One region of the Paenibacillus sp. LS-5 genome, then DNA from elsewhere that is predicted to be linked to it. Evidence: riboswitches for the same ligand, from Rfam matches in the RefSeq annotation. Region 1 holds a riboswitch; each other region holds the start of a gene.

Region 1 (8,034 bases):
CCGGGCCAAGGAGCGGGGAATTCAGCTCGAATTGAACTTCGGGAGCGATATGCCCCTACTCAAAGCGGCGGACGAAGACAAGCTGGAGCAGGTGCTAACCAATCTGCTTGACAATGCGTTTCGGCATACGCCTGCAGACAAGCACATCAAGATTCTGACCGGCTCTATTGTTCTTGAAGGCCGCCGTTATCTGGAAATTGTTATAAGCGATGAAGGGGCTGGTATTGCTCCGGAGGACCTTCCATATATTTTTGAGCGTTTCTACAAAGCGGACAAAGCCCGCGTGCGGGGAGAATCTGGGGGAACCGGGCTTGGACTCGCGATTGTCAAGAATATTGTCGAGTCGCATCACGGGACCATCACAGCTTCCAGCAAGCTGGGAGAAGGAACTGAGTTCATTCTCAGGCTCCCTGTCGAAAAACAGTAAACCCAAGACAATGTATGACAGCGCCTCTGACCGCAGAGGTGCTTTTTGTTGAAATCACCACATTAATCTTGTTCATCGTGGAACATACCACTATGCTTACGAAGCCAGTTTTAGGAGGCATATATTGATGATTTTATCCTTAGACCAAGGAACTACAAGCTCACGTGCGATCCTCTTTGATTATGAAGCAGGAATGATCTCACAGGGGCAGTATGAGATAAGCCAGTCTTTTCCCCGGCCCGGCTGGGTGGAGCATGATCCGAATCAAATCTGGGAAACACAGCTGGCGGCAGCCAAAGAGGCTATAAGAGGCAGCGGGAGGCCCGCTGATGAAATATCGGCTATTGGGATTACCAACCAGAGGGAGACCGCTCTGATCTGGGAGAAAGCCAGTGGGAAGCCTATTTATCCGGCTATCGTCTGGCAAGACCGCCGTACAGCCGAGCAGTGCGAGGAATTGAAGCGGCGCGGACTTACAGATGTGATTGCTTCCAAGACCGGTCTTGTAGTGGATGCGTACTTCTCAGCAACCAAGCTGGCCTGGATTCTGGATCATGTTCCTGGGGCGCGTGAGCGCGCGGAGAGAGGTGAACTGCTGGGAGGAACAATTGACTCCTGGCTGATCTGGAAGCTTACAGGAGGAGCTGTGCATGCAACAGATGTGACGAATGCCTCCCGCACCATGCTCTATAACCTGCATGAGCGGACATGGGATGAACAATTGATTGCGGAGCTTAGGATACCGCGTTCGATACTGCCTGAAGTCAGAATGTCTGGGGGGGAATTCGGAGCAGCCAGCAGTAAATGGTTTGGAGCTCAGATTCCGATTCGTTCTGTGCTTGGGGATCAGCAGGCTGCTTTATTCGGACATACCTGTCTTGAAGCAGGCAGTGCCAAGAATACTTATGGTACCGGCTGTTTTATCCTCATGAATACCGGGACCGAGGCTGTAGTCTCCAGCCATGGACTGCTGACAACAGTGGCCTGGGGCATGGGAGATGAATTGTATTATGCACTAGAAGGTAGTGTGTTCGTAGCCGGAGCGGCGGTACAATGGCTGCATGAAGGGCTGGGACTGATTGAAGCTCCTGCTGACTCAGAGGGAAAAGCCGGTGAAGTAGAGGATAGTGAAGGCGTTGTAGTAGTTCCTGCCTTTACAGGACTTGGAGCACCTTACTGGGACATGTATGCCCGCGGGGCGGTCTTCGGTCTGACGCGGGGCACTACGGCAGGCCATCTGGTCCGGGCCACCCTGGAGTCTCTTGCATTTCAGACAAGAGATGTAATCGGTGCTATGGAAAAGGATGCAGGTATGCCGCTCACAGGACTTATGGTTGATGGCGGCGCAGTGCGCAATGATCTGCTCATGCAATTTCAAGCGGACATTCTCGGTAGTGAGGTTACACGTACCATGTATGCAGAGACTACAGCACTTGGAGCAGCACTGCTGGCCGGTCTGACTTCAGGAATTTGGAGCAGGGAACAGCTTGAGAGCTTCAATAAGGCTGAGAAAGTATTCTCCCCTTCCATGGAGTCAGCAGAACGGGAACTCCGCTACCATGCCTGGCAGGATGCTGTATCGCGAACGATGGGCTGGGAGAAGCACGAAGGGCACCGTTAATGCAGATAGGAAAGCTCACTGAGCTGAGGTACTGAATTTATATGTGAACTTATAGCAAATGGCCCGCAAGCAGAGAATCTGCTTACGGGCCATTTTTGGTATCCACACGAATGAGGGCTTAGTATTCCATTACAAAAGCTACGTTCTGCCAGCCTGCGCCAACGGTCCAGAAGAGGATTTTGTCACCGCGTTCAATCATTCCAGTAGTCACTGCTTTGTGCAGGGCTACAAAAGGACTGCTTGTCGAAGTATAGCCGAATTCATCGCCGATGTAGACCGCTACATCGTTGTCGATGCCTGTTTTGTCGGATACGGCGCGAATATTAGGGAGGGACAGCTGTGAGAAGCAGGCAGCTTTGATGGACTCGGGAGCAATCTCATTATTGCTTAGCAATGTATTGATTGATTCAGAGGCAGCATCCACACAAATGGAGTCGTCGAAAGGTATGAACTTCACATTGAACTCTCCGGCACCTACACCACCACGTCCGAGGTTAGCTAAACCTTCTGCAGGAAACATCGAGTTGCCATAGACACAAGTGTCAGTCTGGTAAATAGAATCAATGAAGCCTACGGAGTTCTCATCCCGCTCCAGAATAACGGCAGCAGCAGCATCACCAAAGTTGGCATAGTAGACAGGATCGTTTTTATCCGCATGCGGAGCAACGTGGTCTGAACCGATTACCAGTGCACGTCGGATTCTTGGGTTGGCCATCATTTGACGGCTTACCTGTTCTACCGAGGCGGTCATACCCGCACAGTTGGCATTGCTATCGATGCAGATCGCGTGGGATGCGCCACCGATTAAACGGTGAATCATGAGTGAGTTCGTCGGGAAGATGTATTCAGGAGTCTGACTGGCATATGCAATCAGGTCGATGTCAGCCCCGGTAAGCCCGGTCTTGTCCAGAACGTTGCTTGCTGCTTCGAAAGCCATGGTCAGAGAATTCTCTTCATTGCTGTCGATGCTATAGCGGTTTTCACGGCCAAGTGCTGTCAGGAGTCCACGGATATCAATACCTTTTTCGTCAAAATGCTGTATGAAAAAGTCGTTGCCAATCTTTTTGCTTGGATGATAGATATCAATATCCTTAATTCGTATCCCGGCCATGGTAATCCTCCTAAAAGTTTATGAGCGCTTCTTCCCGTCTCCAACTTCGTACTAGACTTGCTTGTCAGCCCTCGTTCGAGTTGCTGGCGATGAACAATATTTATGATTAAACAGTTGAAGTGATCTCCAAGTTTTCAAGTCCAGCCTTGCGGCCCAGACGCGCGAGCTGCATTTTTAGAATGGGGTTGTTTTCAAGAGTCATGTTTACTTTTTCAAAACCATCCGATTTGAACATAATGAAGCAGCCTTCAAGCAAAGGCACAACATCAGGAGAAGTAACATTCAGCTTTCTGCAGTCAATTTGCAGCGCGTATTCTGAAGGCGTAATAGGGTTAATGGTCTGCTGGTAAGCTTGAATCGATTTGAGACCATCCTCATTGGAGAAGGTTCCTTCTAATTCAATATTAATGACTTTGTTTACAGAATCGGTTTTCAAAATAAATTTACCCATTTGCTCATCTCTCCCAAAAAATAAATGTGTATAACAGAATAAATCCCGAAACCTATAATCCCACGCCTTATTTCGACATGAATACTTAATTTTGGGACATTTTCCCTCTAATAGAATCATATTTTTAACATATTTGCAAGAAAAAAGTCGAACTTTGTATAAAATTGTTTACAAAGCAATTATTGGATTTCTTCAAGGGTTGCAAGCAGCACATTAAAAGCTGAAATGACTCTTGGAGCACCGATTACCGGCACCAAATGCAGTAAGATGCCTTTGATCTGATCCACAGTCATTCCGACGCTGAGCGCCATCACATAATGGACTCCAAGCTGCTCGAATTGGCCCATAGTAATCAAAGACGATATGACGGCGATTTCCTTCCAGTCAGAACCAATCGTTGTGCGTTGAAAAATGTCGCCGTAGGCGTTGCCCATGATGTACTCGGCCAGTTCGGGAAAATGCTCCTTAATAGGCGCAAGCGCCTTGGCACCATAGTCCCCGGATAGGTTGGAAAAATGTTTAAGTCCACTGTTAATGTTGTTTTCCACGGACAAGCCTCCTGCATTCTGATGAGCGTCAAGGATCTATCATGAGAGAAATGATTCTTGACGTCGCTGTAATTTTAATTGAGATTCAACACACGATGAGCTGTTGGAGGCACTTCATCACGGTCGGTCAGCAATTCAATGACCGCTACACGGTTCGATGCGACTGCGGCTTGGATTGCATCGTTGAATTGTTCTGCAGTCTCGCATTTGTAGCCTGTGGCTCCAAGGGATTCAGCGAATTTCACGGCATCCATAGGTACTTCGAAGATCGTACCATCGATTCTGCCTGTTGTCTTTTGCATACCTTTAAGCGCCATATCCAGCTGCATGTTGTTCACCACGATGAAGATTACCGGAATATTCTTGCACACTGCGGTGTTGATTTCCGTACCGAGCATCATGAAGCAGCCATCCCCGGTAATGCATACGATCGTTTCTTCAGGGGCTGCCACCTTAGCACCAATCGCCATGCCAATAGAGTTGCCCATGCAGGCAAAATAAGCATCAAAGACAAAGCTGCCTGGTTTTTTCACGTTGTACCATTTCACGGCGTTAAAGCCATGGCTGCCGTCATCCACAAACACAGTGTTGTTGTAAGGTATCAAATCGCTTAAGGTGCTCATAACTGAGGCGAGAGACAGCTTGGAGAGAACAGGCAGCTCTTCCACATAATGAACATCGGCTTCTGTTACGTGTTTTTTTATAGCAGCAGTATCTAAAATTTGAAGATAATAAGCTAAATTGTCGCGCAAATCTCCGCCGATTGAGAGGGTCTCTGAAGTTAGGATTTTCCCTACAAAGGTAGGATCTACATCAAATTGGATCAGTGTTTTCGGGTGGTTTTCAGCCTTTAGATTGCATATGGTCATATCACTCAGTCGTGAACCAAGCACAATGTACAGATCACTGCGGTTCAATAGATCATCACCATGCTTGCATCCGCCAACACCAATCGGTCCATGATACAACGGGTGGTCCCAAGGAACTGCACCTTTGCCACCTGGTGAAGTAACGACAGGGATGTTAAAGGTTTCTGCCAGCTGAATGAGCTCTTGGTGTGCAAGAGAACGGTTAACCCCTTTGCCTGCAATAATCAGCGGATGACTGGAAGCATTGATTGCTGAAATTACACGTTCAAAATTAGCGGTATTAACAAGATGTTCGCGCTCAGGGATCACTATCCGGCATTCTTCCAACATTTCTGTTTGAACATCAAACGGGATGCACAAATGGACCGGTCCACGCTGTCCGCCCAAGGCAATGGAAACGGCATGATTAAAAAGGGTGCCGAAATGATCGCCGCGTTCCACTAGCTTACTGAAGAGTGTAGCGGGTTTGAACATGTCCGCCAGATCGGCCAGATAGGAAGAAGAATCCTGGCACTGGGGGATTCCCAGTTCCTTGATAGATTGATGTCCTGTAATGAACAGCACTGGCAGATTATTCGCCTTAGCATGTGCTGCTGCAGTAAGAAGATTAGTTCCTCCTGGACCGGAGGTCCCAAAAGCCACACCTAGTCTGCCAGTTTTAAGAGCATAGCCTGCTGCTTCGAACCCGGAGCTCGCTTCATGTCTACCGGGAATAAATTCAATCCCATAGTCAACCATTTTCAGAACTACAGGACAAATAGACTTGCCGATTATGCCAAAAGAATGTGTTACACCAAGGTTTTTTAGTGCCTCAGCCATATAATCTGCGACTGTTTTCAGAGAATCCACCCACCCAATGTTTTATATTTAGTAAAATAGAAAACCTGTACTCAAGAGAGTACAGGCCGGCTGCATTGAATAACCATTAAGAACGAGGTTTCCCTAACGTTCGGTTGTTCAGCAACCTGGCTGTCATGGTCCCATAAAAATGAGACTGTAGATCCATGGCTTTGCGTCATTCCCTTTCGGAGAATTTTGCCGATATGTGGTAATAAAAAATGTATAATTTTACTTTACAATATATTTCTGACTCCTCTTTTGTCAATATATTTGTCCCGAAAAACTCAGTTTTTGACGAAATTTACAATCCATGTGAATTGTAAAATGTAGTGCAAGAGAGAGTAGGTAATCGGAAACTATCCTAAAATAAAATTTAAGAAAATCTTAAAAATACAAATTGTGATAGAAAATCAGAATTAAATGAGTGTAGGTTTATAGAACTAATTAATTATCGGGATAAGGCTTTATGGACTGAAATGATTAGGCGGAGTCTCATTGTTAATAGTTTAATAAGACTTAAGAACGAGATGTCGTTTGGATCCAACTCTTTACAGATTTGTAGCTTTCACTAAAACCTGTGTAAGGAAGTGCAAAACCATTACCGGTTCGAACTGCTGTCAAAAAACTGATTTTTATGAAATCAACATCGAGCATTTTGTGAACAAAAAAATACCGCTTCATTAGAAGCGGCACAAGTGGAAAGGAATTAGAATTTGAAAATATGGATCGTTTTCTGGAGTTGGAATACAGCTTGGGTCATTTTTTCGGTTTCTTCGGCAACGGATTGCAGCGCATTAATTTGTTCGTTCATTGCTGCCGACACCTCCTGGGTTCCTGCCGCAGTTTCTTCAGTAATCGCAGAAATATTTTCGATTGCTCCGGAAATTTTCAGGGCACTTTCCAGCATCAGGTCGCTCTCGGAGGAAAAAGAAGCAATTTGTTCGGTTATGTACTGGACGCTTTGGACAATCTGGGCAAAAATATTAGCCGTTTCAAGGATCATTTCATTTTGCACTTGTACGACTTCCTCATTGATAGCAATATTCTCGATCGCTTGTTTGATATCGCTCTCAATGCTGCGTACCAGACTGAATACTTCTTTGGTAGAGGCTGTGGATTCTTCGGCAAGCTTTCGTACTTCTTGGGCCACCACAGCGAAGCCTCGGCCATGTTCACCGGCGCGTGCAGCTTCGATCGATGCATTGAGTGAAAGCAGGTTGGTCTGCTCGGCGATTTCTGTAATGGTTTTGGTGATCATCGTGATCCCCTGGGCATTATGTGATAAGGCTTCGATCGTGTCGGCGACTTTCTGGGTAGCTTGTATATTTTTACGCATGCCTTCTGCTTGAGTATCAACAGATAGGCGGCCTTTCTCCACTAATTCCAGCGTATGTACGGAACGTCTATTCATTTCTTTAGTAGAGCTAGTATAATTCGAAACCTTGGTTTCGATGTCCTTGATAGATTCAGTCATTTCGGCAATGTCTACGGAGATTTCATTGGCGCCAAGAGCCAGCTCGTTGGAAGAGGAGGAGACCTGGGCCATTACAATCTTCAGATTTTGATTCTTGTCTTCAATCCCGCGGCTGGCATCCATAACCTGACGGGTAATCTGTGAGGCTTCGGTAAGGATTTTTTTTAGCTTGTCGATCATTATATTAAAGGAACGGCTGACCTCACCCATGGAACCGTTCTCATCTGCCCGGGTTGTAAAATCCCCTTTGGCAATCGTATGAGTTACGTTGGAAATGTCGTCAAAAGAGGATGTAAGCGTTCTCTCAATAAAGCGTGCGAGAGGGAGAGTCAGTCCAGCCAAGACCACTACCATGATAATGCCGATAAGCATCTTGCCCATTGCTATAAACATGATTAATACAGGGACAGCGAATAAAGCGGCAACCAGGTAACAACCGGCAATAATTCTCTGTTTTAACGGAAGCTTGTTCATCCATTCCATCATAAAAAGTTCCCCCTAAAATAATGTTGGTTATTGTAATATTATAGGCGTTTTCATGGGGGAGGTCTATTGTAAGAACTGACATAAAAATGCTCTTATAGGTCTTTCGGGCATTAATATTGAAAGCGTTGCTTCATATAATGTAATCATTCTTACAAATAGACAAGTTTGTTATCACTAGTTCATCCGGCTCACAGGCAACGACCGAAA
Region 2 (8,034 bases), on a different contig from region 1:
CTCCGGGTGCTGCGCAATACGCTGGCGATGGGAATTATCAACCTGGTTCTCGGATTTGTGACCGCGATTGCCCTCGCCTTGCTGCTGAATGAAATTCGCAAGGTATTCTGGAAAAGAATAGTACAAACGATCTCCTATCTACCTCATTTCCTGTCCTGGATTATCGTAACAGGTATTGTAGCTACGTCTCTCTCCATCAATGACGGGATCGTTAATATTGTCCTGATAAAGCTGCATATCATCAAGGATCCAATTCTATGGCTTAGTGAAGGCAAATATTTCTGGGGAATCGTCGGGGCTTCGCATGTGTGGAAGGAGGTCGGCTGGAATACAATTATTTATTTGGCCGCTATTGCCTCCATTGATCCCGCATTGTATGAAGCAGCTGAAATCGACGGTGCCAGCCGATACAAAAAAATGAGATTTGTGACTCTGCCGGGGATCAAAGCCACGATTGTTATCCTGCTGATCATGTCTATTGGACATGTACTCGAAGCAGGCTTTGAAGTACAGTATTTGCTCGGCAACGGGCTTGTAATGGATTGGTCGGAGACGATCGATATTTTCGTACTCAAATATGGGCTTGCCCAAGGCAACTATTCACTGGCCACTGCAGGCGGGATCTTCAAGACAGTCGTTAGTGTCACTTTGTTGCTGATGGCAAACTGGACAGCGAAACGGCTCGGGGAAGAGAGGTTGTTATAGCATGGCGAACCAGCAAATTAGCCGAGGCACTACGCCAGGCCTATCCGTGAAAAAAAGCTTGAGACCCAGCGGACTGGAACCGGTTCTCTTCCATAGTATTAATACGATCTTCATGATCTGTCTGGTGCTCGTTACTTTATATCCTTTTATTAATACGATTGCCGTCTCGTTCAATGCGGGAAATGATACTATACGCGGGGGCATCTATCTGTGGCCGAGAGTGTGGACCACGCAGAATTACAAGGCGATCTTTGCTTCCGGCACCATCTATGATGCGTTCTGGATCTCGGTGGCGCGGACTGTAATTTCGACAATCCTGAATATTTTTCTGACCACCATGCTTGCGTATACGCTCAGCCGAAAAGATTATGTGTTCCGCAAGCCGATCACTATTATCTTTGTGCTAACGATGTATTTCAGCGCTGGTCTGATTCCCAATTATTTTCTGATTAAAGACCTGAACCTGCTGGGCAGCTTCTGGGTCTATATTTTCCCTTCGATGATCAGTGCATTTAATATGATCGTCATCCGCACTTATATCGGCACGATCCCGGAAAGTCTGCTGGAATCGGCCAAAATTGACGGTGCAGGCGATTTCAAAATTTTCATGCGTGTGGTATTTCCCCTGTGCAAGCCGGTGCTGGCGACCATCGCACTGTTTGTAGCAGTAGGAGCCTGGAACTCATGGTTCGACGCCTTTATCTACACCTCTTCCAAGCAGAGTCTGAGTACGCTGCAGTATGAGCTGATGAAGCTGCTGTCGACCACGATGAACTCCAACAGCAACCCGAACGTTGCTGCAGGTGTAGGGATGGATAAGGATTCTGCCAAAGCGATGGTGACCCCACTGTCTATCCGGGCAGCAATTACCATTGTGGCTTCTGTGCCGATCCTGGTCGTATATCCGTTCATGCAGAAGTATTTTGTAGTGGGCTTGAACGTCGGCAGTGTAAAAGAATAAATTCGCCGCTAGCTGCAGGCAGCGGCGGATGATTATACCGGCTGGCCAGCTTGAATAGCTGAGCTATAAGCTGTATTGAGACATCGCTGACCTAGGTCAGCGGTGTTTTTTTGCATGCGTAGCTGTAGGACCTTGAGCACTAGATTGCCAGAGACGGCTTCACCTCATGTATGCAAAGAGACTGCTTAGTGAATCATTGGAGACAGGAGGACAGCCTCCTTAATGGGGCCATGCTTACATGACCTTGATATAGCATTTTCAGATAAATGATGACACAGCGAAGAAAATACCTTATTATTTAAAGAGATTTTTAATAAAACAGTTTTTAAATAATAGTAATACACTTATTGGGAACAAGGGCTTAAGTCCGGGCAGCCTGAAAGGAGGGCTTCATATTCTATCTCTGAGCGGAGTAAGCAAAAGCTTTGATCTAAAGGAAGGGCGCTACCTTGCAGTGGATAAGGTCTCGCTCGAAGTGCGGGCGGGGGCCATCCACGGCATTATCGGAGCCAGCGGGGCAGGGAAATCTACACTGCTACGGCTCATGAATCTGCTGGAGCGTCCGGATGAAGGTACTGTGTCAGTAGAAGGCAGACTGCTGACAGAAATGCCGGAGAAGCTGCTGCGTCAGGAACGGCAGAAGATCGGCATGATCTTCCAGCAGTATAATCTGGTGGGCAATGCCACCGTCAGACGGAACGTTGCCATTCCGCTGGCGCTGGCTGGAATGCCGCGGAGCGGGCGGATGGATCGGGTGCAGGAATGCCTGAAGTTCGTGGGGCTTGCGGACAAAGCAGACCAGTACCCTGCCCAGCTGAGCGGAGGACAACGGCAGCGGGTGGCCATCGCCCGCGCGCTAGCGAACAGCCCGAAGCTCCTGCTCTGCGACGAGCCGACCTCTGCACTGGACCCAGGGACAACAGCAGATATACTGGGCGTGCTCCAGCATATCAATGACGTGATGGGGGTCACGGTAATCATCGTTACCCATGAGCTCGATGTCGTCCGGAGAATCTGCACCGATGTATCCGTCATGGAAGGCGGACGCATCGTCGATACCTTCTCCCGGGAAGACGGCAAGTTCCTTGCACCGGAAGACCACACGGGAAGTTACCGTGAACGGATTACGGGCAAAGCGGGGGAAGCGCATGCTTGAGAATATGCTGAAATACCAGGATCAGATGTGGCAGTCCATCGGGGAAACGTTTGTGATGGTCGGGATTTCGGTAGGTGCGGCAGTGCTGCTGGGGCTTCCGCTGGGGACTGTTTTATACTTTTGCCGCAAGGGCCAGCTCTATGAGAACAAGACGCTGTCGCTCGTTCTGAACAGTATCGTCAATGTCATCCGTTCCTTTCCGTTCCTACTGCTGGTGGTGGCGCTGATTCCTTTCACCCGCTTATTAGTGGGTACGGCCATCGGTACTATGGCGGCAACCGTACCGCTGTCTATCGTCGCTATCGCCTATTATTCACGGCTGGTGGAGCAGTCTTTGCTGGAGGTTCCCAAGGGCACAATTGAGGCCGCATTGTCTATGGGGGCATCGAAGCCGGGTCTGATCTTCAGGTTCCTGTATATGGAAGCCCGTTCGGGGCTCGTGCTGGGACTGACGGCTTCGACGATCAGCTTCATTTCATTTTCAACAGTGATGGGAGTAGTCGGCGGAGGAGGGGTTGGCGATTTCGCCATCCGCTACGGGTACCAACGTTTTGAGACGGCGGTAATGGTCTATGCGATTCTGGTGATGATACTGCTGGTGCAGATCATCCAGTATGCAGGAAGTACACTGGCAAGGCTGCTGGATAAACGCTGAGAGACCGGGAAGTCGCTGAAGTAAGATAATAACAAATATAAACATGGGGGTTCATTGCACAAATGAAAAAAACATTGAAATATACGCTTATGCTGCTCGTACTGGTCATGATTGCCGCAGGCTGTGGAAACAACAAGGAGGCCGGAAATACACCGGCAGCAACCACACCGGCAACAGCTAACGCCGAGCCTGTGAAAATTAAAGTAGCCTCGCTCATCCCGCCGATGACTGATATTCTTGACATCGTGAAGCCGCTGCTGAAGGAAGACGGAGTGGATATGGAGATCGTCATCCTGTCCGACAATGTGCAGCCAAATGAGGCATTGGCGAATAAGGAAGTGGATGCGAACTTCTTCCAGCACGTACCCTACATGGAGCAGTTCAATGCGAGCAAAGGTTCCAAGCTAGTTCCGGTTCAACCGGTATATGATGCGATCTACGGTGGATACTCCAAGCGCTACAAGGCTATTGCCGACCTGCCGGAAGGCGCGACGCTGGTTATGGCGAATGACCCCTCCAACATTGGGCGTTCACTGCAAATGTTCGCTAAGGCCGGACTGATCAAGCTGAAGGAAGGCGTGGGCATTCAAGCCACCCAGGCCGACATCACCGAGAACACCAAAAAATTTAAGTTCGAGGAAGTTGACCTGCTGATGCTGGCCCGCATGCTGGATGATGCCGATCTGGTGGCCATGACCCCTGCTTATGCCAGTCCGCTTGGACTGACACCGAAGAAAGATGCGCTGATCACCGAAGGTGAAGATTCCGAGTTCACCATTACACTGGTGGCACGTGAGGACAACAAAGACTCCGACGCTATTCAAAAGCTGGCCAAACGCATCAGCGGCCCGGAAGTGAAGAAGTTCCTGGAGGACAAGTACGCAGATATCGCGTTGCCTGCTTTTTGAGGGTAGATCGTTGAGTCATATCAAATTAAAGAGAAAAAAAGACTACCTTTTTCTGAAAAGGTAGTCTTTTTTTTCTGGATTCATCTTTTTCATAAGGTGAGGGTGTTATGATTTCAACGCCTTTATTATATTAGATACAGATGAAGGAAATTAAGTTTTTGATAGGAGTTAGAAGAATAAATATTAATAAAAACATAAAAATATAATTGTAGGAAAAATTTATATGTTGTAAGATACGAATATTACGGACATACATACTTTTGGTAAACAAATGCAAGCAAAAGACAATAGCAAACCCGACCGAAAGGCGGGGACGCAAAGCCACGGGCCTAGGACCTTCGTCGTAAGACAGTGTTATGGCAGCCGGGTTGCCTAATTGGCTTGTTTTTTTGTGTCTAAAAACTGGGGGGATTTACGATGAAAAGCTTCAACTCTAAGGCACTGGTCTTTCTGTGCCTTGCACTTATCCTGCAACTGGTTATTCCATGGAGGGATATATCAGCTGCGGGCGTGAAGGTCACTGCATTACCGTCACTTAAAGTAGATTTCCTGTACCAGGGAGCCGAGGAAACCAAAGGCTATTTACCCGATTACGGCGAGTTATACGGAGTACGAAATGGATTTAGTTACGGCTGGTCAAAGGAGCAGTCTGTAACATCGGTTGTTTATAGTACATATGGGACGCCACTAGAAAATTCCTTTATACGTTTACAGCCTGATTCCATTTGGGAGATTGAACTACCTAATGGGACCTATGATCTTACTGTAGCAGTTGGAGATGAAGGAAGGGATAGTCTGAATGTTATGCACGTGGAGAACACTACCATTTTGGATAAAATATCCGTTCCTGCAAAAGGGTCTTTTCTGGCCAGTCATACTACTGAAGTTAAAGATGGAAAGCTGACATTAAGCGTGGGTGATTCTGCTGCAACTACCGCATTGCAATACATAGAAATCTCTCCTGGATTATCTACCAAGGCTGTACGCCAGATGGTACCACCCCAGATTGCTTTACCGGTTGAAGGAAATGAAATCGAAAGTGATCAGGTGATTCTGTCCGGTATTCAGCGGAATGAGCATAATATGGTCCCGGCAATTCACGTCCCTGGCATACAACCTGTGATTCAAAGCTATATGACTAGTCAACTAAATGAGATGCAGGCCAAGTGGGCCCCATATGAAAAAAATGCAATCAGTGTGACCAGTGATGCCGATGCACTGATTAATGCGATTAACAGCAGTACGGACCCTGAAGCTATAATTCGTACGGGACAGCTGAATCTGGATAAATCAGTAACATTTGGTTCTCCTACTCACCCCGTCTTTCTGGTAACAGACGGAATTAATACTAACTCAAGTATCACCATTACAGTATATGGGACACTTATCGTAAAAGGGAATTTCAATGCCAATACTGGAGCTCAAATAGTTATTCTTCCGTTAGATCATACCAATTTCTCTCCAGGAGCTAGCCTGAGAGTAACAGGTACCTTACATCTAAATAACGATTCAAACCTGAAAGTGGCGGATGAAATTGTAGTAGGCAGTCTGATTTTTAATAACGGTGACCTTGGAATTAATGCTCGCCGGTTAATTGTTGAGGACAGTCTGCACATTAATACAAAAATTGATATGAACATTGAAGAAGAGATGCTAGTCGGTGATCTAATATCCAACAACAGTACTGCCAATATCAGGATCGCTTCAGGTGACTTTTTCGTCAGCAAGGATGTCAGTGTGAATAATCATTTAAATATTGTTACCTCAGGCATATGGGCAATTGGGGGGGACATAACCTCTAACCAGAAACCTACCGTTAAATCTGGAGGCAGTGGTGGCCAGACTAAATTTAAATATGCTCCCTATGGGCTGAAATCAGAATACTTCGCCGGGAAAGAGTTTACCGGATCTAATAAGACGTTGCTAGATGCCAATATTAATCTTGAAGGTAAGCTGCCGGTCAATTTTCCTGCTTCGGGCGTCTCTGTTCGTTGGACTGGACAAGTATTAGCCTATACGTCCGAATTGTACGAATTTATAAGCCGTACCAATGGCGGAATTCGTCTATGGATTAACGATGAGCTCTTGATTGACGCATGGGGGCAGCAGGGAAATAGCTCTCAGCAGGGAGAAATTAGGCTGGAAAAGGGGCAGTTCTATAATATCCGCATGGAATTTGAGAGCGACAACAATCAGCCGCAAGCTACTCTCTCATGGATGACCAGCTCCGTTCCGGAAGAAGTAATTCCTCAGGGGCAATTAAGTCCATTTGCAGTACCTGAGCTTTCATTTTCCCCGTCTGCATCAGATATAAGTCTGAATTGGACACCTTCATTTAATGCAGAAGGTTATGAAGTGGAAGCGGATGGCAAGGTCGTCGTTTTAGGCAATCAAAATGACTATACTCATGCGCCTCTCGATTCCGGTACACTCCATACTTACCGTGTAAGAGCAAACGCTGGAACTATACACGGGGAATGGTCTGTCCTCCACGAGAAATGGTCTCTCCCAGGAGTACCTGACAATCTGCAGCTAACTTCAACGAGTAATCAAATCCGGCTGGAGTGGGATTCTGTAACCGGAGCTAAGTACTATCAGATTGAATCGAACGGGACGATCGTAAATAACGGGAATTCTACTGTGTATGTTGAAAAAGGCCTGAACCCGAATATGCAGAGAGCATACAAGGTAAGGGCGGTTAACTTAAGTGGTCCCGGTGGCTGGAGTGATGTGGTTGCCAGAACGACACTACCGGGAACGTCCGGCGGTCTTCAAGCCTTTGCGAAGGATACCTATATTGATGTCAGCTGGGATTCCGTATCAGGAGCCCAGTGGTACGATCTTGAAGTTGATGGAACATCAATTAAGACGTCCGGAACTGAATACAAGCATGCAAACCTCCAGCCTAATACAAGCCATACCTACCGGGTACGTTCCGGCAGTGCCTTAGGCAACAGTGAGTGGAGCGGCGTAATTACTGTAGTAACGCTGCCTTCCATACCTCATAACGTACAAGCCACTGCCGAACGTGACCGTATCGTTGTTAATTGGGAGCCAGTGGTAGGGGCAACCCGTTATGATATTGAAGTGGACGGTGCTATCAAGGATAACAATATGAACACAAGCTTTATGCATCAAGGGCTGTCCTCAAATACAGAACACACATACAAGGTGCGCGCAGTAAGCGGATCTGTGACCGGTGAGTGGAGCGAAAGGGTCGTGAGTACTACTCTTGCTGATTTCCCCGTGAACGTAAAAGCTGTAGCTGCAGCTTCACAGGTAGAGCTTTCTTGGGATCCTGTTACTGGAGCTGTTGGCTATGATGTGGAGGCGGATGGGCAGATTGTTCATCTTGGTCTTGATCTTTCCTATGTTCATGCAGGACTTGAGCCACATACTGAACACAAGTATCGGGTTAGAGCTAGAAGTAAGGCTGGAGTCAGTCTCTGGAGCGAGAAGGTTACAGCTGTGACCTTGCTTGGGATTCCTGAAAATTTTGTATTTACAATTAAGATGAATTCTATCACCCTTGCCTGGGATCCAGTGGTTGGTGCTACCAGCTATGAGGTAGCTGTCGATGGAGAAATTGTTGACGCCGGTGCTGCGACAAGTTATACCCATGAAGGATTGGCGCCTAACTCGATTCATG
Region 3 (8,034 bases), on a different contig from region 1:
AAGAGTAATAGTATTCCCGTTCAAATCCGTGACCGATTGCAGCAGCCCCTCCGTGTTGAACCGGTACCGATCACCTTGAGGCGATGTGAGGGTGTAGGCACCTGCAGATGGCGCACTTAGCGTCCAGTCGGTCCCGCGCGGGGTCAGATAATCTCCTCCGGACAAAGGCACATATTCAAAAAGCGAACCGTCCGGACTCCTAACCTCCACCTTACCGCTGCTCAGCGGGTTCAGCTTCCATTCGTAGCTATGATGCCATCCCAGGCCACTGACACCTGTGAACGGATCACGGCTCAGATAGCTCAGTCCGAATTGCAGCGGCATCAATGCCTGCAGCCGGATCGAATCACTCGAGTAGACAAAATCTCCCCGGGCCGGATCAACCGGCGCCTGTCCCGACGGGTTCACAATCCGCAGCCGGTCCCGGATGGCCGCTTCCGTAAATTGTGACAGATCCCCGCTGGAGATAACCCGGGTCGTCTGGGGATCAGTCAGCAAAATGGAGGTTAATCCGCTGATTGTTCCCGCTGAGGTCGCAGACAGGTTCAATACGGCAATGTCCTGCGCCTTTTCCTGCATGGCCTGAACCGTATCCAGCTTATAATAATAAGCCGCCAGAGCTTCCCAGCTGATTGAAAAAGCAGGGGCCGGCGCTCGCAATACCGCAAGCGGCTCCGAATACCCTGAGACCTCACCGGCTTTCTTCGCTCTCGCCGTGATATGCGCGGCTTCCCCCAGCTTGATCCCGATCTGCTGGCTCCATTGTCCTGCGCTGTTGACTGCAATATTGGAGAACAGCTTGTCCTCTCTAGTGGATGGGTAGTAGAGTTCCACTTCAAGCAGAGATCCTGGCTCAGCAGTCCCGGATACTACAGATTGACCGGAGACAGCTGGTTTGATCTGCAATGCTGCCGGAGGCGCTACTTCGTCGCCGCCAAGAATTTCAAAGCTGGCAATTTGCCCGTAATATACGCCAACTCCATTATATTCAGCAGGGGAGATGCAGACGTTGTAGCGCCCTTCATCCAGGGGCACGCCTCCGATCTTGCCATCCCACTCATATTTGTGAACGATGTATTCCCCGTTCAGCTTCGTGTCATATACACCGCTCGTAATCAGATCCCCGAGGATCGGGGCTGAGCCGTCTTTTTGCGGAGTACACAGGTTAATCTTCGTCTCATGTTTGTCTTGACCGTTATCCGCAGCATTAAAGCTGAAGGAGATGACCGCTTTATTCCCAGATTCCGGGTTAAGCTCACTCGGTTCAATCCGCATATTCGTTGCGGCAAAGACTGAGGATGTGAGGTTGGTAAGTCCCGGAAGAACCGGGAGATATGAGAGGACCAGCAGCAGCGCAAGCATGAGGTTCACTCGCGCCTTCAAGCTGCCGCTGCGCCACTTCCTTGTTATCGTTCGAAATATCATAGACTGATCTCCTATCCGTTATAAGTTATAGTAATTTCAGCTCGGCCAGCAGCTTGTACATAATAACTGCCGCTTCGGCTCGCGTAGATGAATCCTTAGGCTTCAAAAGCTGTCCGCTGCCCTGCACCAGCTTCTTCCCGACCGCAGCCGCTACGGATTCCCGTGCCCATGCGCTAATATTGCCATTGTCCTTGAATCCGGCGAGTCCAGCCTCACGCTTATCCAAATCCGCAGTAGCGGCCAGGCTTCCCGTAGTGCTGTCAATCGCCCGCATCAGCATCACCATCATCTGTTCACGGGTCAGCGGATCATTGCCCTGAAAAAGTCTGGCTTCTCCGGTTACGATTCCGGCCTTTGCTGCCGCCTCCACATACGCATAGGACCAGTTCGCAGCTGAAACATCACGGAAGGTCGCTGTATCCGGCTTCACCGGCTGTAATTGAAGCGCTGCTGCCAGCAGTTTGGTGAATTCAGCCCGGGTCAGGATGCCTTTTGGCGCATACACGGCTCCATTCATTCCATTCACAATTCCTCTGGCCGCCAGGACCTCTACGGCTTGCTGTGCCCAGTGGCCTGACAGATCCGTGAACCCAATGTCGCGCAGCATAACCGCATACAGTCCGGAGGCTGTAATCTTGGCCTGCACATAGCCTTCCTCTGCCGCAGTTACACCGCCAATATAGCTCCAGCTTCCCTTTGCCGGATCATAGCTGTAGATTCCAAGCTTCTCCTGCGCTGTCGTCCAAGGCTCTTCGTGCGGATATCTTACCGCCAGCTTTGCCGGGATGTGGAATGGGCTACTGGCTTGCACTTCCCAGACGGAACCTGCTTTTTGCAGTTTTTTGCCGTTTGCGTCGAGCAGTACCTTCGTATCCAGCTCTGCTTGAGCCAAGCTTACCGTGGTAGGATCCGGGAACGTTCCTGCTGAAATCTCCAGCCGCGCCCAGCCTTCCAATACAGACAAGGTACCTCCAGCACTGCCGATCACTTGACTGTCCTTGGCTCCGGTGACTACCGGGGTCTTCACTTCCGTAGCCGAACCCGTACCGGTGTTTGGAGTTGTTCCCGGACCGGTCGTGGTTGACCCTTGTAAATCAACCGATCCTATATAGTTATCACTCCTGCTGTACAGCAGCTTATCGCCGCTTATGCCGATCAGCTTAGCCCCTGTCTCTATCGCCGGCAGCCGTTCTACCGCATAGGTTGAGAGGTTTACTTGATGAAGTGTAGCCGTACCGTTCATGTCTTCCTGAAAAACAGCCCGCTTCTCACCTATGGACATAAAGGCATAATCTGTTCCTCCGGATTTCATCTCTGTGAGATCCACAGGCTGAGCCGTCAGATCGTTGATATTCAGCAGCACAACCTTGTTCCCGGAGGTGCTGTTCTTTTGCTTGAAGAGCACATAATTTCCGTTAAAAACAAACCAGTCCACGTAATTCGCTCCGCCCAGACTAACCAGCGCGCGTGTAACTCCACTGCTTAAATCCAGCAGACTAAGGCCCCCGTCACGGGCATTCTTATACACCACATTCCCATCAGCCAGTACCGGAAAGCGTCCCTCACCTAAGTCGGCTTCAAGGCCCGTAGCCAGATCATGATAGATCATGCTGCCGTAATTGTTGCGCTCATACCAGACCACGCCGACACCATCCGTAGTCGGATTCCCATAGGGGCCGGACTGCTTGTTAAGCTTGATACGGGTGCCTGTTGCAAGATCCGCAGTGTAGATATCCCAGTTGAGCGAGGATTCCGGCTCCGTTCCCTTGTCCGCCCACACGGCTGTGTTGCCGCCCACAGAAGGCGCATCCTTGGCAGATGAACCGGTCGTAAGCACTTTACTTGTTCCGCTGGCTTGACTTAGCACGTGCACCTGTTTGACCCCGTTCGCATCTGCTTCCAGCCACACAATCCGGTCACCGGATACACTGTAGTCCGTTCTGCCCGGGTCTGTCCCGGCTGCCGAAGCCAGCTTCGTGCCAAGCCCCCCGCTTAACAGGCCGCCAAGCATGCATACCACCGCCACTGCGGCCACCATGTACCGCGACAACTTCATTTCCCTTGCAAACCTCATTCACTTCTCTCCCCCAGCGCTATTTATAGGCACGCCAAAAAACCAAGTGCCTTGAGCGGCCCGGCTGCCCTAACATCCTTCCCGGATGAAGTAGGCCCGTGGCTTTGCGTCTCCGACTTTCGTACGGGTTTGCCTTTGTTCCAAACTCGGTTTTCTGTCCCTTTATCCTTATGTATTTGTGACTTTAGATGTATAGGACTCTATAATTATCGGAATTTATTCCTGTAAAATTAAGATATTCTATTCCTTCCTTATTTAGGGATACGGATATAGAAAAAAACCACATGGGGAGTAGTGCCCGCATGTGGTTCATGTCAGCTCCTATACTTGTTGAAGGGCCATACTGCTTCAGGTGAGGATGGCTATAGGGACCTTTATCAGGTCCAGGCCCACAGGAATCCGTCGCGGTCCCAGGCAATTCTTCCGGCATGCAGCTTGCGGAAGGCCTTCTTCACATCCTTGGACAACGAGGCATTCCCGTTCTCATTCACATACACAAACTGCTCGCCAAAATTGGCCTTCACATATTCTATCGCGGCGGTCTGGTGCAGGGTTCCCGTAAAACGGATCTCCTTGACCATCCACTCCGCTACATCTTGTGCGGTTGCTTCCATTAAGGTACTGCTCCTTCCTGTACATCCCTCTGTAACGCCTACTCATTGTACCATGAATAGGGCCCGCCGCGCGGCACGGGACTTGACGGGTAATGGACGAGGCAGCGGGCGGGCGATGGGCGGGGCGGGCGGGGCGACCATTACCTACCTCTCACGCCCCCTCCTGCTCCAGATGCAGCAGTTGGGAAGGATCCAGCAGAAGAGTTACAGAATCCCCTTCCTGTACCCGCAGCCAGCGGCCGTCATTGAGCAGGTCTACGGTCAGGCTAATACCCTCGGCCACGACAGTGGCGCGGATAATATTGCCCAGAACCGACACCGATATAACATGTCCGCGGACATCGGACATGCCGTCCGCATCATCCTGAATTGCTTCACCCTCCGGCAGCAGAATGACAGCCTCGGGACGGATCGCAAAACGGTCGGAACGGCTGTCAATTCTGCGGAACAGCGCGAGTGCCTCCGCCCGGCTGAGTACGTTATAGCTGCCCATGAACCGGGCAGCGAATTCTGTGCGGGGCGCCTTGTACAGCTGCTCCGGGGAGCCTTCCTGCACCACGCGACCCTGGTTCATGATGCAGATCCGGTCCGAGAGGATCAGCGCTTCCTCCTGGTCGTGGGTGACGAACAGCGTCGTCATCCCGAGCCGCCGCTGAATATCGCGGATTTCCGCCCGCAGATTCTTGCGGATTTTGGCGTCTAGCGCGCTGAGCGGTTCGTCCAGCAGCAGCAGCCTCGGCTGGACGGCCAGCGAGCGGGCCAGCGCCACCCGCTGCTGCTGTCCGCCGGACAGCGCCTGCGGATAGACATCCCGCTTGTCTTCGAGATCGACCAGCGCCAGCAGCTCTTCGCACCGGCTGCGCCGCGCCGCCGGAGCAACGCCGCGCATGCGCATCCCATATTCCACATTCTGACTGACGGTCAGATTGGGGAACAGCGCATAGGATTGGAACACCATGCCCACATCCCTGCTGCGCGGCGGCAGCTTCGTCAGCTCCTTGTCCGAGAGCCGGATGCTGCCGCTATCCAGCTCGGTCAGCCCGGCGATGCAGCGCAGGAGCGTGCTTTTGCCGCATCCGGAAGGACCCAGCAGCGTGACCAGCTCCCCCTCTGCAATGTTAAGATCCACGCCGGCTAATACTGGCGAATCGCCGAAGCTTTTGCGGACCCCCTGCAGCTTCAAAAAATCGTTCATTCCCCGATCCCTCCTTATTGTGGGCCTTCAGCCGCTAGGTCTTATTTCGCCTGGCTTTTGATCTTCATTCCAAGCTTCATCAGCACGGCCGACAGCAGCAGAATAAACACAAAATAGGAAATGGCTATCGCGCTGGCCAGATGTCCGCTTTCACCCACACGCTGGTACAAATAGACCTGAATCGTCTGGATATGGCCGCCCACCAGCATATTTGTCAACACGAACTCCCCGAACAGCACGGAGAAGGACAGCAGCGCGGAGACCATGACTCCAGGCCAGATATTCGGCAGAATCACATTCACAAAAGCCTTACGTCTCGGGGCCCCAAGCAGTTCGGCGGCATTCAGCAGCTCTACGGCAGATACGCTCAGCAGACTGTTGCGGATGCCCTGATACATATACGGCAGGATGACCACGAAATAAGCCCCAACCAGCAAATAAGCGGTACCCGAAATGTCGAACGGGCCGGAGGAATAGGTGCGGATCAGACCTACAGCCGCCACGACTCCCGGCACGGCGTAAGGCAGTACAACAATCCCCTTCATGAAGCTTTCCCAGCGCGGAAAATAAACCGTAATGACAAAAACAGCCGGCAGCATCACGGCAAGGCTGAGCAGAACGCTGATGATGCACAAATACAGCGAGGTCCACAGCGCCTTCAGAAAACGGATATCCTGAAACATGTCACCGAACCAGTTCATTGTCCAGCTCCGGGGCAGCAGTGTATTCTGCCAATCCTGGGCAAAAGCGTACAATCCCGTTGCCAGCAGCGGCAATAGCAAGTAGGCCATGAGCAGGAACATGAAGGTGCGCGGGGCAAAGCCCGCCTTACGGGTATTCATGATCCCGCCTCCTCACGGACTGCAGATAGGCGCCGTCTGGATAATCCGCTGCTGCGCTCCCGCCGCGCGGCGCTTTTGCCGCTGAATCCTTCCATCCGCCGCACCATCCGCTGATTGAGGAACACAGCCAGCAGCGTGCTTAGTGCCAGCAGAACCGCGAGTGTGCTGCCCATCTCCGGCTGGGTCACCACATCGCCGGCGACCAAAGAGCCGATGCGGACAGCGAGCAGATTGTAGTTCCCGCCAACCAGCGCATAGGCCGTGGCATACGCCCCCATTGCATTGGCGAAGAGAATGCCAAGTGTGCCGAAGATCGCTGGAGACAATACCGGCAGACCGACCGTTTTCCAAAATTGCCAGGGTCCTGCCCCGAGCAGGGCTGCTGCCTCTTTCCACTGCTCCCGGATGCCATAGAACGCCGGATATAGCAGCAATAAGGCCAGCGGAATCTGGAAATAGACGTACACCAGAATCAGACCAGACCAGCTGTACAGGTTAAATCCGTCAAATACGCTCCAGCCCCACTGCTTGAACAGCAGCGTGAACACACCGTTATTGCCCAGCAGAATAATGTAGGCAAAAGCCAGCGGAACCCCGGCAAAGTTCGAGGTCATGTTGGACAGCATCAGCAGCCGGTCCCGTACCGCAGGCGCAAAGCGGGTAATACAGTATGCACATAGAAGCCCTGCCCCCACCCCGATCAGGCTGGAGAGGACGGAGATCAGCAGGCTGTTCTTGATTGCCTGCATATAGTAGGCGCTGCTCAGCGCATGCCGGTAGTTACCCAGTGTGAAGCCTGCTCCGTCCGCGCTGTGGAAGCTGCCCGACAGCATGGAGAAGACGGGCACCACCTGAAATGCCAGCACCATCAGCACAAACGGAGCCAGGGCCAGTATCAGGCCGCGTTGTCTCTGTCTCATCCTGCACGCTCCTCTCGTTAAGAATAAGCAAACGGGCGCCTTAGGCATACAAGCTCAGGCGCCCCCGGTTTTTTTATGATGAAGCGGTTAGTTCAAATGCACAAGCACGCGTTCCTGCCACAGCTGCGGCAGGCTCTTCGCAGTTTCTTCCCACACTTTGTAGTCGCCAACCGGCTTCACATTCGTATATTCCTCTTGAGGCAGCAGCTTCGCAGCAACATCCTCCGGCAGCTTCACGCTGTCGCGGATCGGACGGGCATAGCCTTTGGCCAGATTGATCTGCCCTTCGTCGCTGAGAATATATTCACGCGTCAGCTTGGCTGCATTGGGATGCGGAGCCCATTTGTTGATGACCGTCGCATAACCGCTTACCACACTGCCTTCCTTCGGAATCGCAACGTTGAAGCCGTTCTTGTCGATCTGATCCTTATAGTTCAGCGCATTGAAATCCCACAGCAGCGTCACTTCCACTTCACCCTTCTCGATGTTGGCAAGTGAAGCTTCAGCATTGGAGAGCCGCCCTTTTTTGGCCAAGTCCTCGAAGAAGGCAATGCCCGGTTCAATGTTCGACTCATCTCCGCCAAAAGCAATCGCTGCAGCAAGCACAGCCATTTGTGCCTGGGCTGCTTTGGTCACATCACCTACAATGATTTTATAGTTGCCGTTCTTCAGGTCCTCCCAGCTTTGGGGCGGATCCGCTACCAGCTTCGTATTGGTCAGAAAAGCGATACTACCTTGATAACCCACAACCCAGTTGCCGTCCTTATCCTTGGCCCAATCCGGGATTTCGTCCCAGTGGGAAGTTTTATAAGGCTGGGTTACCCCTTTATCTGCTGCAACCGGACCGAAGGCGATGCCCACGTCGCCAATATCGGCTGTCGGTTTATCCTTTTCAGCTTCGAACTTGGCGATCTCCTCCGCACTCGACATATCTGTATCGGTATGTGTAATTTCATACTTGGCC

Evidence for each region. Region 1 has a riboswitch for cyclic di-GMP ahead of AC0MA3_RS18510 (thiamine pyrophosphate-binding protein). Riboswitches for the same ligand answer to the same signal wherever they lie in the genome.
Region 2: it holds a riboswitch for cyclic di-GMP, as region 1 does, so the genes downstream of both, AC0MA3_RS13445 (fibronectin type III domain-containing protein) here and AC0MA3_RS18510 (thiamine pyrophosphate-binding protein) in region 1, are expected to answer to the same signal.
Region 3: it holds a riboswitch for cyclic di-GMP, as region 1 does, so the genes downstream of both, AC0MA3_RS17265 (S-layer homology domain-containing protein) here and AC0MA3_RS18510 (thiamine pyrophosphate-binding protein) in region 1, are expected to answer to the same signal.

The regions. Positions count from the first base shown of each region.
Region 1 is NZ_JBWAVA010000013.1:83,435-91,468, forward strand. Features, by position in the region: gene AC0MA3_RS18485 (HAMP domain-containing sensor histidine kinase) at 1-427, shown strand, start outside; gene glpK (glycerol kinase GlpK) at 555-2,048, shown strand; gene AC0MA3_RS18495 (3-oxoacyl-[acyl-carrier-protein] synthase III C-terminal domain-containing protein) at 2,167-3,159, opposite strand; gene AC0MA3_RS18500 (hypothetical protein) at 3,266-3,610, opposite strand; gene AC0MA3_RS18505 (carboxymuconolactone decarboxylase family protein) at 3,790-4,158, opposite strand; gene AC0MA3_RS18510 (thiamine pyrophosphate-binding protein) at 4,233-5,876, opposite strand; cyclic di-GMP riboswitch class I at 5,984-6,077, opposite strand; gene AC0MA3_RS18515 (methyl-accepting chemotaxis protein) at 6,574-7,824, opposite strand.
Region 2 is NZ_JBWAVA010000007.1:204,103-212,136, reverse strand. Features, by position in the region: gene AC0MA3_RS13470 (ABC transporter permease) at 1-705, shown strand, start outside; gene AC0MA3_RS13465 (carbohydrate ABC transporter permease) at 707-1,666, shown strand; gene AC0MA3_RS13460 (methionine ABC transporter ATP-binding protein) at 2,061-2,822, shown strand; gene AC0MA3_RS13455 (methionine ABC transporter permease) at 2,815-3,477, shown strand; gene AC0MA3_RS13450 (MetQ/NlpA family ABC transporter substrate-binding protein) at 3,540-4,385, shown strand; cyclic di-GMP riboswitch class I at 4,665-4,761, shown strand; gene AC0MA3_RS13445 (fibronectin type III domain-containing protein) at 4,803-8,034, shown strand, end outside.
Region 3 is NZ_JBWAVA010000011.1:194,229-202,262, reverse strand. Features, by position in the region: gene AC0MA3_RS17270 (DUF6531 domain-containing protein) at 1-1,425, opposite strand, end outside; gene AC0MA3_RS17265 (S-layer homology domain-containing protein) at 1,451-3,499, opposite strand; cyclic di-GMP riboswitch class I at 3,551-3,643, opposite strand; gene AC0MA3_RS17260 (DUF6953 family protein) at 3,877-4,113, opposite strand; gene AC0MA3_RS17255 (ABC transporter ATP-binding protein) at 4,265-5,308, opposite strand; gene AC0MA3_RS17250 (ABC transporter permease) at 5,350-6,150, opposite strand; gene AC0MA3_RS17245 (ABC transporter permease) at 6,147-7,070, opposite strand; gene AC0MA3_RS17240 (ABC transporter substrate-binding protein) at 7,158-8,034, opposite strand, start outside.